One region of the Methylocystis sp. H4A genome, then DNA from elsewhere that is predicted to be linked to it. Evidence: predicted binding sites of a transcription regulator. Region 1 holds the regulator's gene; the other holds the start of a gene.
The links. The regulator PhoB, encoded in region 1, activates phosphate uptake and scavenging genes when phosphate is short. The targets are predictions, from matches to a motif close to TGTCATNNANCTGTCAT.
Positions count from the first base shown of each region.

Region 2: a site for PhoB is predicted at 1,224-1,240, ahead of IYW40_RS06240 (DUF47 domain-containing protein). Genes of this name have one in related genera too.

Region 1 covers NZ_JADNQY010000016.1:119,356-126,571, forward strand. The annotation lists gene IYW40_RS03590 (GcrA family cell cycle regulator) at 209-727, shown strand; gene phoB (phosphate regulon transcriptional regulator PhoB) at 746-1,492, opposite strand; gene phoU (phosphate signaling complex protein PhoU) at 1,489-2,202, opposite strand; gene pstB (phosphate ABC transporter ATP-binding protein PstB) at 2,227-3,012, opposite strand; gene pstA (phosphate ABC transporter permease PstA) at 3,009-3,851, opposite strand; gene pstC (phosphate ABC transporter permease subunit PstC) at 3,864-4,853, opposite strand; gene pstS (phosphate ABC transporter substrate-binding protein PstS) at 5,003-6,061, opposite strand; gene IYW40_RS03625 (ATP-binding protein) at 6,211-7,216, opposite strand, start outside.
Region 2 covers NZ_JADNQY010000020.1:47,339-54,554, forward strand. The annotation lists gene IYW40_RS06220 (ETC complex I subunit) at 1-159, shown strand, start outside; tRNA gene IYW40_RS06225 (tRNA-Arg) at 169-245, shown strand; tRNA gene IYW40_RS06230 (tRNA-Arg) at 326-402, shown strand; gene IYW40_RS06235 (DUF2865 domain-containing protein) at 431-1,156, shown strand; gene IYW40_RS06240 (DUF47 domain-containing protein) at 1,263-1,907, shown strand; gene IYW40_RS06245 (inorganic phosphate transporter) at 1,917-2,915, shown strand; gene IYW40_RS06250 (NUDIX hydrolase) at 2,912-3,382, shown strand; gene IYW40_RS06255 (Mu transposase C-terminal domain-containing protein) at 3,410-4,564, opposite strand; gene IYW40_RS06260 (transposase) at 4,595-5,041, opposite strand; gene amoC (bacterial ammonia monooxygenase, subunit AmoC) at 5,949-6,725, shown strand; gene amoA (bacterial ammonia monooxygenase, subunit AmoA) at 6,956-7,216, shown strand, end outside.

The DNA of each region.
Region 1 (7,216 bases):
CTGTTGAGAACGCCAGCGCGCGCTTGCCAGCGCGACTCGCGCATGATTCAAAGTAAACAGAAAGTTTCTAGTCGGCGCCCGCGTAATTCGTTTGGGCGTGTTCTCTCGAGTGTTGATGCGCAATCACATCGCCGCAGGGCTTCAGGCCTGCGCTGCGGTCGGAAGAAACATCCGATCCGCGCTCGACCCGAAAGAATGGAGAAGCCTAATGTCATGGACCGACGAACGCGTCGAACTGCTCCGCAAGCTTTGGACCGACGGTCTCAGCGCCAGCCAAGTGGCGGCTGAACTTGGACCGGGCATCACCCGCAACGCTGTGATCGGAAAGATCCATCGTCTCGGACTCGCCGAACGCGCCAAGACGGCGAGCGCGCAGCGGCCGCGCGCCGCCAAAGCCCCTCGCCCGACGCACCCGCGCATGAACGGCGTCTCCTCGCACGGCAATCTGGCGCTCGCTTTCACGCCGCATGCGCTGGCGGCGCCGCGGCTTGCGCCTGAAGAAGAAGTAGTGATCCCGATGTCGGAGCGCGTCACGATCATGGAGCTCCGCGAATCCATGTGCCGCTGGCCGATGGGCGATCCGACATCGCCGGAGTTCCGCTTCTGCGGCTGCAAGTCAACTGTCGGCGGCGGGCCGTATTGCGCCTATCATGCGCGCGTCGCCTATCAGCCGGCCCAGGATCGCCGCCGCGCGCGCGATCAGTTCCGGACGCAGCGCTACGCGTAATCTGCGGCGGCGGACGCGTCACTCGTGTCCGAACGTTTCGTCGAAAGAATAGCCCGCGCCGCGCACCGTGCGGATCGGATCCTTCTCGCGACCGCGGATCAGCGCCTTGCGGAGCCGTCCGACATGGACGTCGACCGTGCGCTCGTCGATCTCCGCCGACATGCCCCAAACGCTGTCGAGCAGCTGCGCGCGCGTGAACACGCGTCCGGGCTTCTCCATAAAATATTCGAGCAGCCGGAATTCGGTCGGACCGAGGTGGATTTCGCGGGCGGATCGCCGCACGCGACGGGTGTCGCGGTCGAGATCGATATCGCCGAGAGTCAGCCGTGAGGCGACACGCTCGGGGCGCGCCCGGCGCAGCAGCGCGCGCACCCGCGCCATCAGCTCCGGAGTCGAAAACGGCTTGACGACATAATCGTCGGCGCCAACCGAAAGACCGCGCACGCGCTCGCCTTCCTCGCCGCGCGCGGTCAGCATGATCACCGGCATGTCTCGCGCGCTGTCCCGGGCGCGCAGACGTCGGCAGATTTCAAGTCCGGAAACGCCCGGCAGCATCCAGTCGAGAATGACGAGATCCGGCGGCGACTCCGCGAGCCGCAGCTCGGCTTCATCGCCATTGTCGACATGCTCGACCTGATAGCCTTCGGCTTCGAGATTATACACGAGCAGCGTCGCGAGCGACGTCTCGTCCTCGACGACGAGGATTCGCGGCGCCCGATCGCTTTTCCCGCTCCGCTGTAAGACGGCGGAAGTCACTTCGCTCATTGCGCCGCCTCATCCTTCCCGAAGTCGGCAACGCGCGATTTTGGCCGCTCCGTAGGCATCGCCTCGCCGGTCACCAGATAAACGACCGTCTCCGATATGTTGGTTGTATGATCGCCGATCCGCTCCAGGTTCTTTGAGCAGAACAGGAGATGCGTGCAGAAGGATATATTGCGCGGATCCTCCATCATGAAGGTGAGGAGATCGCGGAACACGGAATCCTCCAGCGCGTCGAGATCGGAATCGTTCTGCCAGACCGCGCGCGCCCGCTCGGTGTCGCGCAAGGCGTAGGCGTCCAGCGCGTCCTTAAGCTGCATCGCGGCGATTTCGTGCATCGACTTCAGACCGACGATCGCGCGCGGGACGCGGGCCTCCGACACGATCTTGAGCGTTCGCTTGGCGATGTTCTTGGCGAGATCGCCGACGCGCTCGATGTCGCCGGAAATGCGAATCGCGGCGATGCATTCGCGCAGATCGATCGCAAGCGGCTGTCGGCGCGCGATGGTGAGAATGGCGTTCTCCTCGATTTCTCGCTGCAGCGCGTCGAGCCGCGGATCGCTGGAGACGACCCGATGGGCGAGGTCGACGTTGAAGCCGGAGAGCGCGTCCATCGCCTCCGCCAGCATTTTCTCCGCGACGCCGCCCATTTCAGCGATGCGACGTCCGAGCGCCTCAAGGTCGCGGTCGTAGGATTTAACAATATGATCGCTCATGAGCGCCGTCCTTGAATCGCTGGTTTAGCCAAAACGGCCGGTGATGTAGTCAAGCGTCCGCTTTTCCTTCGGCTTGTTGAAGACGTCGTCCGTTTCGCCGAATTCGACGAGTTCGCCGAGATACATGAAGGCGGTGTAATCGGAGATGCGCACCGCCTGCTGCATATTGTGGGTGACGATGGCGATCGTGTAGCGGTGAGTGAGCTCGTCGATGAGCTCCTCGACCTTCGCCGTCGAGATCGGATCGAGCGCCGAACATGGCTCGTCGAACAGGATGACCTCCGGCTGCACCGCGACGCTGCGCGCGATGCAGAGGCGCTGCTGCTGTCCGCCTGAGAGGCCGAGACCGCTCGTGTGCAGTTTGTCTTTCACCTCGTCCCAAAGGGCTGCGCCGCGGAGCGCGCCTTCGACGCGCGCGTCCATGTCGGCGCGCGACAGCTTCTCATACAGCCGAATGCCAAACGCGATGTTCTCATAGATCGACATCGGGAAAGGCGTCGGCTTCTGGAAAATCATGCCGACGCGCGAGCGCAGGGCGTTGAGATCGATCGCCGGGTCGAGGATGTTCTCGCCGTCAAGCAGCACCTCGCCCTCTGCGCGCTGTCCCGGATAAAGATCGTACATCCGGTTCAACACGCGCAGCAGGGTCGACTTGCCACAGCCAGAAGGCCCGATAAAGGCCGTCACCTTGTTTGTGCGCAGCGGCAGGCTGATGTTCTTGAGCGAACGATCCGCGCCGTAGTAGAAATCGAGGCTGCGGACCGAAACTTTCGTCGGCGGCTCTTTGAGGGCTTGGACAGCGGCGTTCATTTCGATTTCCTCCGGCCGGCGCTCAAGGCGCGCGCGGCGATCGATAGGGCGAGAACAGCGACAGTGATGAGCAGCGCGCCGGTCCAGGCGAGTTGCTGCCAATCTTTGTAGGGCGATAGCGCAAACTGGAAGATGACGACCGGCAGGCTCGCCATCGGCGCCGAGAGGTCGCTGCTCCAGAACTGATTGTTGAGCGCGGTGAAGAGCAGCGGCGCCGTCTCGCCAGAGACGCGCGCTACGGCGAGCAGCACGCCGGTGATGAGGCCGGCTTTTGCGGCGCGGTAGGCGACCTTTCCGACGACATGCGCACGTGGCGCGCCAAGCGCGGTCGCCGCTTCGCGCATCGAACCCGGCACGAGCAGCAGCATGTCCTCGGTGGTTCGTACCACGACAGGGACGACCAACAGCGCCAGCGCCACGGCGCCGGAGATCGCTGAGAAGTGGCCCATCGGATGCACCAGGATGGTGTAGACGAAGAGGCCGACGACGATTGACGGGGCGCTGAGCAAGATGTCGTTGATGAAGCGCACGACCATGGTCAGCTTCGTATGGCGTCCATATTCCGCCATGTATGTGCCGGCCAGCATGCCGAGCGGCGTGCCGACCGCGACGCCGATTGCGGTCATGACCAGCGAGCCGGCGATGGCGTTGAGCAATCCTCCCGCGCTGCCGGGAGGCGGCGTCATTTCGGTAAAGACCGCCGGCGACAGGCCGCGGACGCCTTCATAAAGAAGCACCCCAAGGATCACAAAAAGCCAAGCCAGCCCGAAAATCGCCGCGACCCAGCAGAGCGTCGTCGCGATGGAGTTGGCGCTGCGTCGAGATGCATAAAGAGACATGAAGCGCCTCCCTTACGCCGACTTCTGTTCGATGCGCATCAGCATGTAACGCGCGACCGCCAGAACGACGAAGGTGATGAAGAAGAGGATGAGGCCGAGTTCGATCAGCGCCGAGGTGTAGAGATCGCCGACCGCCTCGGTGAACTCATTGGCGATCGTCGCCGAAATCGTGGTGCCGGGCGCGAGCAGCGACCCGGAAATCTTGTGCGCGTTGCCGATGACGAAAGTGACCGCCATCGTCTCGCCCAGCGCGCGGCCCAGTCCAAGCATGACGCCGCCAATCACGCCGACGCGCGTGTAAGGGATGACGACATAGCGCGTCACTTCCCATGTCGTGGCGCCGATGCCCCAAGCGGCTTCTTTCAGCACCAGCGGCACCGTTTCGAAGACGTCGCGCGAGATCGAGGCGATGAAGGGCAGCACCATGATGGCGAGAATGAAGCCCGCGGTCAGCATGCCAATGCCGTAAGGCGGGCCGGCGAAAAGCGTCGAGAACACCGGGATATCGCCAAAGGCGGCGATCAGCGCAGGCTGGACATGCGACTGGAGAAACGGCGCCAGAACGAAGAGGCCCCAAATGCCGTAGATGATCGACGGAATCCCGGCCAGCAGCTCGATCGCGGTGCCGATCGGCCGACGCAGAACGTAGGGGCAAAGCTCTGTGAGGAAAATCGCAATGCCGAGGCCGACGGGCACGGCGATCAGCATGGCGATGATCGAAGTCATCACCGTGCCGTAGATCGCCGGCAACGCGCCGAAGTTCTCGGTGACCGGATTCCACGACTGCGAGAAGAGAAAGCCGAAGCCGAAAGTCTTCATCGCCGGCCATGAGCCGTAAACGAGCGAGACGATGACGCCGCCCAGAATGACCAGCACGATCACGGCCGCAGCGCGCGTGACCTGGCCAAATAGGCGGTCGACGAGCGCCAGCCGACTGAGAACGCGCGTTCGATCGGCTGCGACTGAGAGCGGCGCCGCCTGCTGCAAGACTACTTCCGACATGTCTGAACCCGCCTCCCCGCCGGCTCCGTTCGCGCTTCGCGGGCTCGGCTCGATCGAGAACATTCGCTCATCTCCCGGCGCCGTCCCTCGCGAATGGCGCCAATCACAACCGACGGCCGCACTGAACGGCCGTCGGTTCAACCAAAAGGTCAGTTCGGCCGGGTCGCAAGCGACAGCGGCTTGCCGTCCGGTCCCTTGACGCTCGTCCAAGTCTTCTTGATGAGCTCGACGACCGGTTTCGGCATCGGAATATAGTCGAGTTCTTCAGCCATCTTCCCGCCGCTGGCGAATGCCCAGGAGAAGAATTTCAAGGCCTCGGCCGCGGCGGCTTCGTCCTTGGACTCCTTGGGGAGAAGGATAAAGGTCGCTGCGGTGATCGGCCAGGACTTCGCGCCAGGCTCATTCGTCAGGATCTCATAGAATCCCTCGGCATGGGCCCAATCCGCGCCCGCGGCGGCCGCCTGGAACGTCTCCATGCTCGGCGCGACGGTCTTGCCGTCCTTGTTGATCATTTTCGTGTGAGTCAACTTGTTCTGCTTGGCGTAGGCGTATTCGACGTAGCCGATCGATCCCTTGGTGTTGGCGACGTTGTTCGCGACGCCTTCATTCCCTTTGGCGCCGATTCCCACGGGCCATTCGACCGAAGCATTCGCGCCGACCTTGGACGCCCAGTCGGGCGAGACCTTCGAGAGGTAATTGGTGAAGTTGAAGGTCGTTCCAGATCCGTCGGAGCGATGCACGACGACGATCGGCGCCGAAGGAAGCTTCGCCTTCGGATTGAGCTTCTTGATCGCCGGATCGTCCCACTTGGTGATCTCGCCGAGGAAGATTTTGGCCACGGTCTCGCCACTGAGCGTGAGGTCGCCGCCTGCCATGCCAGCGTGGTTGACCACGGGCACGATGCCGCCGATCACCTGCGGCCATTGGATCAGACCCGCCGCCTCGAGGTCCTCGGGTTTCAGCGGTTGGTCGCTGGCGCCGAACGTAACCGTCCGCGCCTTGATCTGCTTGATGCCGCCGCCGGAGCCGATAGACTGATAATTGAGTCCGCTGCCGGTCTCTTTCTTATAGGCCTCGGCCCATTTGGCGTAGATCGGATAGGGGAAGGTCGCGCCGGCGCCGGAAATGTCTATGGCGGCAGCCCCGCCGCACATGACGGCGAGCGCCAACGCCGCGCCAGCGCCGCGCCTGAAAATCGTCGAGATCATTTGAGGGTCTCTTTTGCTCGAGAACGGACTTGCGATGCGCCCCGCGTCATCGCGCCGCGGAAACTACTCGTCCGACAACAGCTTTTTGTGACGAAAAGATTACAGTATGATGACAGTGAATACACTTGTATTTTAAACACTTACATATTCTAGGCTGAATCGCTCGCCGGCAGAATGACGCGAAACAGCGTTCCCTCGCCAAGCGCAGACTCGATCCCGAGCCGGCCACGGTGGCGCAGCACGATGTGTTTGACGATGGCGAGGCCCAATCCAGTGCCGCCTTTGGCGCGGCTCTTACCGGCGTCGACCCGGTAGAAACGCTCCGTCAGACGCGGAATATGCTCCGGCGCGACGCCGGGACCATAGTCGCGCACCGAGAGAATGACGAGCGCCCCTTTGCGGGATAGCGAGATGTCGATGGGCTTGCAGCCGCCGTCGTCTCCGCACCCGTATTTCAGGGCGTTCTCGACGAGATTCTCGATGACCCGGGCAAGCTCGTCCCGATCTCCAGGCGCGACGACGTTCGGCTGCAGATCGAGATTGATGGCGACGCCCCTGTCTTCGGCCATCTGTGACAGCGTGTCGACGATATGCGCGACGAGCAGCGTGAGATCGACGGGCGTGGCGGGCCGCAGATGCATGTGCTGCTCGATGCGCGACAGCGACAGCAGATCATCGACGAGGCGCGCCATCCGCTGCGCCTGCTCGCGCATGATGCCGAGGAATTTGTTGCGGGTTACGGCGTCCTCGCGCGCCGGACCTTGCAAGGTTTCGACAAAACCCAGCAGCGAGGCGAGCGGCGTGCGCAGCTCGTGGCTGGCGTTGGCGACGAAGTCGACGCGCATGCGCTCGACGCGCCGGGATTCGGTCAGATCGCGCAGGCTCACGACGGCGGCGGGCTCGAACCCTTCGATCTGCATCGGCGCGACATGCGCTTCAAACCAGCATTCCACCGGCAGGCGTTCGACCCAGACGGTCTTCTCCGTCTCGCCTCCGGCGAGCACGCGCGCCACAGCGTCCAGCATATCGGGCGAGCGAAGGCTGCGGGAGAGCGGTTCGCCCTGCCGAATGGCCGGCGAGAGCGCCTGCGCCGCGGCATTGACGGCGGCGACATGGGTTTCGGAGTCGATCACGAAGATCGGCTCCGGGAGCGCG
Region 2 (7,216 bases), on a different contig from region 1:
AGGCTCAATTTTCCCACCAAAGAGGAAGCGATCGCCTACGCCGAACGCAATGGGCTCCCCTATCGCCTCGAGGAGCCCAAGCCTAATCTGGCGGCGCGGCGCGGCGCATCCTATTCAGATAATTTCAAAACCAGCCGCATCGGTCTCTGGACGCATTGAGGCTGTTTCGGCCCCGTAGCTCAGCCGGATAGAGCAACTGCCTTCTAAGCAGTAGGTCGCAGGTTCGAATCCTGCCGGGGTCGCCATATATGACTACCCTGTCGGGCGTTGCTGGCGCCGCGTTGGCCGAACTGATACGGTCCGCGGCGAAAGCTGCGCCGTCGACGGCTCCGTAGCTCAGCTGGATAGAGCAACTGCCTTCGAAGCAGTAGGTCGCAGGTTCGAATCCTGCCGGGGTCGCCAGTCGAAGTTTAGTAGACGGGGACGGCGCATGCGGCTCAACCGCCAGGGTGCGACAGGGATCGCCGGCGCTCTGGCTTTCGCCTTGGCGTTCATCTCACCCATCGACACTTTGGCTCAAGGCGATTTTTTCGATTTCCTCTTCGGGCCCGATCAACCGCCGGCGTTCTCGTCCCACCGCTCCTGGCGGGTGATGCGTGCGCGCCCGCGACAACCGAAGCGCGCGCCAAAGACTTCAATTCATTACGCCAACCCCGAACCCGTAGGCGCTTCCGACACGGACTCGATGTCCGGCGGCGGCTACTGCGTGCGCGCCTGCGACGGCTATTATTTTCCCCTCGTCAAATTATCGCGAATTTCCGGCCAGCAATCCTGCGAATTCGCGTGTCCGTCAGCGCGCGTGCAGCTCTATCAGGGCGCAAGCATCGAGCAGGCGCGCAACGCCAAAGGGCAGCTCTATTCAGCGCTTCCGGCGGCGTTCAGCTTTCGCGACAAGCTGACGGCAAGATGCGCGTGCAACGATCCGGCCGCATCTCACGACTATTACCTTGCGCTGTCCCGCCGGGATCCGACATTGCAAACCGGCGATATCGTCGTCGGCGAGAAGGGCGCTTTCATTTACAGCGGCTCAAGCCTTGTGAGCGTCAATCATGCCTCGCGTCAGATCAGGGCGCGGCTACGAGGTGTGTTGTCGCGCAACAGCGCCTCCCACCAAGGCGCCGTCGCGTTGAACAAAACGCAGCGACCGCCAAAATAGTCGCGGCGGCGGCGTCTCCGGCGCTTTACACTCGAAGCCGCGCCGGCTATGTGCCGCGAGCTCGTTTATGACGGTTTTGTGACGTGTTCCCGGAGGCGAGAGCGCCATGCTGTCTTGGTTTCAGGCGCTCATGCCGAGAGAGGAGCGCTTCTTCGATCTTTTCGAGCGGCATGCGGAGACGCTCGTCGCCGGATCCCACGCCTTGCGCGAGTTGCTGAACGGGGGCGACCGCGTGCTCGTCTGCAGCCAAGAAATCCGTCGCCAGGAGCATGAGGCCGACGCCATCGTCCGCGAGGCCCATCTGGCGGTTCGCCGCACGTTCATCACGCCGTTCGATCGCAGCGACATCCGTGACCTGGTCACCGCGATGGACGACGCGATCGACCAAATGCATCAAACGGCGAAGGCGACGCTGCTCTACGAGACGCGAGATTTCGAGCCCGCCATGCGTCGCATGGGCGATATTATCGTCCAGTCGGCGGAGCTCACGCGCAGCGCCATACCCTTGTTGCGCTTGATGCGCCAGAATGCCGGCAGGCTCAACGCATTCAGCGAGGAGATCACCCGCATTGAGGACGAGGCCGACGCCATTCACGATCAGGGCTTGAAGGAGCTGTTTCTGGCGCACCGCCACAAAGACCCGATGGCGTTCATCGTCGGCGCGGAAATCTACGGCCATCTCGAAAGAGTCGTCGACGGCTTCGAGGACGTCGCCGACCGCGTCGCCGGCATCGTCATCGAGCATACCTAGGGACGACGCTTGCAGAACTTTTCATCGTATCTGATTGGGCTTATCGCGGTCGCTCTGATCTTCGATTTCCTGAACGGTCTGCACGACGCCGCCAATTCCATCGCGACGATCGTCTCAACCCGCGTTCTACGTCCGCAATTCGCAGTGGCCTGGGCCGCCTTCTTCAACTTCATCGCCTTCCTGTTTTTTGGGCTTCACGTGGCGCAAACTGTGGGCGCTGGCATCGTCTCGCCCGATATCGTGGATGATTTCGTGGTGTTCGGCGCGCTGATGGGGGCGATCGTCTGGAATCTGATCACATGGGGATTGGGCATCCCATCCTCGAGTTCGCACGCCCTCGTCGGCGGCCTCGTGGGCGCCGGCGTGGCCAAGGTCGGCGCGTCCGCGATCGTCTGGAACGGGCTGCTCAAGACCAGCGTCGCGATCGTATTGTCGCCGGCGCTCGGATTCGTCCTGGCGCTCGCGCTGATCCTGCTCGTGTCCTGGATCTTCGTGCGGCGGACGCCGGGCGGCGTCGATGCGCTGTTTCGCATCCTGCAATTCGCCTCAGCTTCCCTTTATTCGCTGGGCCATGGCGGCAATGACGCGCAGAAAACCATGGGGGTGATCGCGGTGCTCCTCTATTCGCACGGGGCGCTCGGCGGCGAGTTCCACGTGCCCTTTTGGGTTGTCATCGCCTGTCAGGCGGCCATGGGCCTTGGAACCTTGTTTGGCGGATGGCGGATCGTGCGCACAATGGGATCCAGGATCACCCGCTTGACGCCGGTGCAAGGGTTCTGCGCCGAGACGGGGGGCGCTATCACTCTGTTTCTCGCGACGGCGCTGGGCGTTCCAGTGTCGACGACGCATACGATCACCGGCGCGATCATTGGCGTGGGCGCGTCGCGGCGCGTGGCGGCGGTCCGCTGGAATGTCGCGAAGGACATCGTTGTCGCCTGGGTCATCACCATGCCGATGGCCGCCTTTTTCGCCGCGACCTTCTACGCGCTTGCGAGGTTCGCGGCATGAAGCCGGCCAAAGCGAAGAAGAAGCGCGTCGGCGCGGGTTCCATCGTTCGCACGCAATACGCGGCTTTACCTTGGCGACTCAATAGTGGGCGCCTGGAGGTCATGCTGGTCACCTCCCGCGACACGAAGCGCTGGGTGATACCGAAGGGCTGGCCGATGAAAGGCCGCAAACCGCATATCGTCGCGGCGATCGAAGCGGTGCAGGAGGCCGGCCTCATCGGCAAGATGGACAAAGCGAAGCTCGGCGATTTCCGCTATGAAAAACGCCTCGACAGCGGCGCGACCGTCGACTGCTGCGTCGAAGTGTTTTCTCTGCGCGTACAAAGGCAACGCAAGAAATGGCGCGAGAAGAAGCAGCGCGCCACCCGATGGTTCGAGTGCGTCGTCGCCGCCGGACTCGTCGAGGAGCCAGAACTGCGCGACCTGATGCTGGGCTTTTGCAGAGCGCTGTCGCAGCAAAAATCATAAAGCGAAGGTCCGAGTCGTTCGAGGGCGTCACGAATCGGCGTCGCCGGTCGGATGTAACGCTCCGGCCGACGTCAGAGGCATGCAGGCGTATTGAAGACGTTTCGTCCGATCGATCTCCGGAAATCCCTCATCGTCGCCGATCCGTGCGGCGTGTCTCGCCAGTGGCCGGCCGAACCGCTCCGGGCAGGCGCCGCCGCATCCAGCTTCGGCGGCGCTTTCGGCGCCTCTGCAATCGGCGTCACGAATCCTGAGCGAAGGGACGAGCAGCTTGCAATTCCTACGGCAGGCTTCGTCCGAGGCGCCGCCATCCGTCGCCGCGACATTTGTCGCTTCCATGGACCCCTTGCCGGTCTCCTGAACGAAAATCCGCGAAAGATCCCGCGGATCGAATTTGACCGCCACGCGTTCGCGTCCTTCTCGATGCAGCCGAGCGAGCCCCGGCGACCAGAATGTTTCTCCAAGCACGCTGACGCCGCTTGAACTGAGGTCGCAGAAAGCGTCAGGCAGAAGGGACAGTCGAAAGCGCATGCAATCATGCGGCGCGCGCAGCGGCGCCGCCGCTTCGGCCTCCCGCCAGCCGTCGAGCGGCGTGCGTCCCGTGTCCTTGTGCGCACGATGATGATAATCATTGACGAGGCCGTCGCCGACGGCGAATTCCACCTCGCGAATGTCGCGCGCCAGCGCGCGTCGCAGATGACGCGGCGCTCTCGGCGTCCAGCTGACTCCATTGGCCTTGGCGACGGCGACTTTGCCGAACCGGCCGCCGAACATATGCGTGGCGCGCACGCCAAAAACGCTTGAACTGATCGATTCGGACGCCGTCGCGATTCCCTGATCGCGCCAGGCGCGCGCCAATTGGCGAAAACCGAAAATGCTTTGCGGGTCGACGGCGATGGTTTCGGGGAGCCCGGCGGCGGGCCAATCGCCAGTGAGCCCGTGCTGCTTCATCCAGCGCGCCTTGTCGCAAACGGCGTGCAGCAGACACAGGCTGAGCGAGACGCGCGACGGCGGGGCCAGCGAAAGGTGAAAGCCGGCAATCATGCGCGTATTGGCGTCGATCGCCAAAGTCAGCCACGGATAGCCTGTTTCGCCCGTCCGCTCGTCGACGACATAATCTTCGATCTTTACGTGATCGAAGAAAACGATCTGCAGCGGCCGTTCCGGAATGTCGCTCAACCGCATTTGAGCCAAGTCCCGTGAGCCATGCGCCAATCAGTTCCCGACGCCGGACGCGCCGCGACCGCGACCCTCGAAGTCGCGCAGACGCTTGCGAATGGTGCGCCAATTCGGCGGCGCCAGCAGTTCTTCGCTGCAGCGCTGGTGAATGTCCTGCACCAGCGCTCTGAATCTCGGCCGAAGCGCGTGCGAATAATGGGCTTTGATCGCGTCCTGGATGAGCTGCTCGCGGCGCGGATCGAGACAGCGCGCGCCTTTCGGGCGGCCTACCGGACGCGTCCACGGCGCCGTGATGGCCCCGCAGGTGCGAAATGTTTTCATCATGCGATAGGCGGTCGCGCGGCTGACGCCCAAATCCTTTTTGAGCTCCTCGACGATCTCCTTTGAGGGCTTGTCCACGATGCCGCTCAGTAGCTCACGCAGAGAATCTTCCCGTCGCTTGCGATAATTCAGCTGATGGTCTTCTTCAGAGTTTCCGCTCATTTATTTTTCTCTTTTTATACTCTTCGGGCCACCTTGTAATTTTGCTTTGCATCAGATCCTTCCTGCTTTGTCTTGGCTCCTATCCGGCGTGATCGTTCAGGTCGAAGACATTGGTTCGTATCGAAATATCTTGCCTGTGAGGCGCGACATTTTGGCGATGCGCATGCAATTCGGCCCCTGCGTCTTCGCTCTCTCCGCGGCCCCGTGCGCGGACAGGGATCGTCCCAACTCGAGGGAGATCAAGTTGGGACGATCGTTCGCGCCGGGGAGGGCGGTTAAAGGTTGAGGGCTCGGTTCACGGTCGGAATGAAGATTGCGAAGATGAACACGCAGAAGGCGACCCAAAAGGCGACCCAGCCAAGTTCATTAAACGAGTGCAAAGTTTTCATCCGTTTCCTCTCCATAGACTGCGGCGGACGCTGTCGCTCAGCGCTGTTTCGATTTTCAACGATTCAACTCGACGCACAATAGGTTTAACTTGCGGCAACATGTCGCAAGTTTGACTATAATCTAGTCTTAAATCATTCTAAGATGGCGCTGTTTCATATTATAATACATCAAAAGCTGGTTAACCGCGCCAACAAACTCAGGTATCAATTATATACAAAACTTAAGTCTCAATATTTGTAGCAATAAAATGAGATTTTAAACAGCATATGGTGCAAATTGTCGCATGCTGAATACTATACTTTGCTTGACGTTGACAGTGTTCGACGTGATAGGGTTCCCCCAGCTGTGAAAGCCGCCGCGGGTTTGCGCACGTCGCGAGCGGTCATCGCGCAAGCGCTCTTTTGACCGCTTCACGCGGCGAGACGGGCGCCTTGCGCGGCGCACATCGCAGCAATGGGAGGCCCAGCGCCAATCGGGACCGCAATTGCGTCTCGAGCCCGAAAGAGGAGAGGCAATGATGAATCAAACGACAGATAAAGCCGTGAGCGCCGCACAAGCCGGCGAAGTCGATACGATCGTGAACTTCAAGCCCGCCTACATCACGATGGGCGTCATGCTGGTGTTCTATGTCGGCATCCGAATCTACGAGCAATATTTTGGATGGAAGGCCGGCCTCGACTCTTTCGCGCCGGAATTCCAGACCTATTGGATGAATTTGATGTGGACCGAGCTGCCGCTCGAGTTCGTCGCCTTCTGCGCCATCGGCGGCTATCTCTGGAAGACGCGCGACCGCAACATCGACGCCGTCGCGCCGCGCGAGGAGATGCGCCGCATCTTGACGCTCATCGGCTGGCTCGCGGTTTACGCCTTCTCGGTTTACTGGGGCGCCTCTTACTTCACCGAACAGGATGGCACCTGGCACCAGACGGTCATTCGCGACACCGATTTCACGCCAAGCCACATCCTCGAGTTCTACCTCAGCTATCCGATCTACATCATCTGCGGCTGGGGCGCCTTCATGTATGCGCATACGCGCATCCCGCAATTCTCCAAGCGAATCTCGCTCGCCTTCCTGATGTTCTTCGCCGGGCCGTTCATGATTTTCCCGAACATCGGCCTGAACGAGTGGGGCCACACTTTCTGGTTCATGGAAGAGCTGTTCACGGCGCCGCTGCACTGGGGCTTCGTGTTCTTCGGCTGGTTTGCGCTCGCCGTTTTCGGCGTCGCGCGCCAGGTGCTCGATCGCGTGATCGAACTCAGCAAGGAATACGAGAAGGACGCTCTCGCGCTTTAGATCACGCTGCATTTGGGCGGAATCGCCCAAACGCAAATAACGTGATCGAGTCCAAAAGTTTAGAGCGCGCTCTAAGCGAAAAACGGTTCCCACTTTTTCGCAGCGCGCTCTAACGCGCATCAACCTTCGCGCGTCAACGCATCGAAACGGAAAGCGGCCGTCGACCAAAAGGCGAAGGCCGGGCGGGACCGCCGCTTTCCTTCAGCAAGATCAATCTGAGAGAGGAAAACATGTCGGCATCAACTGAAACCGGCTCGCCAGCCGGCAAGACCTGGAAATCGAAAGAAGAGTTTCTCGGCTGCGTCATTCTGACCGATTGGATCCTGCTGGTGATCCTGTTCGCCGTGCTGCTCGGCTCCTTCCACATCCATTACATGCTGCTCGCCGGCGACTGGGACTTCTGGATCGACTTCAAAGATCGACGCATGTGGCCGACGGTGACGCCGATCGTCGCCATGTGCTTCGCCGCGGCCTCGCAGTCCTTCTTCTGG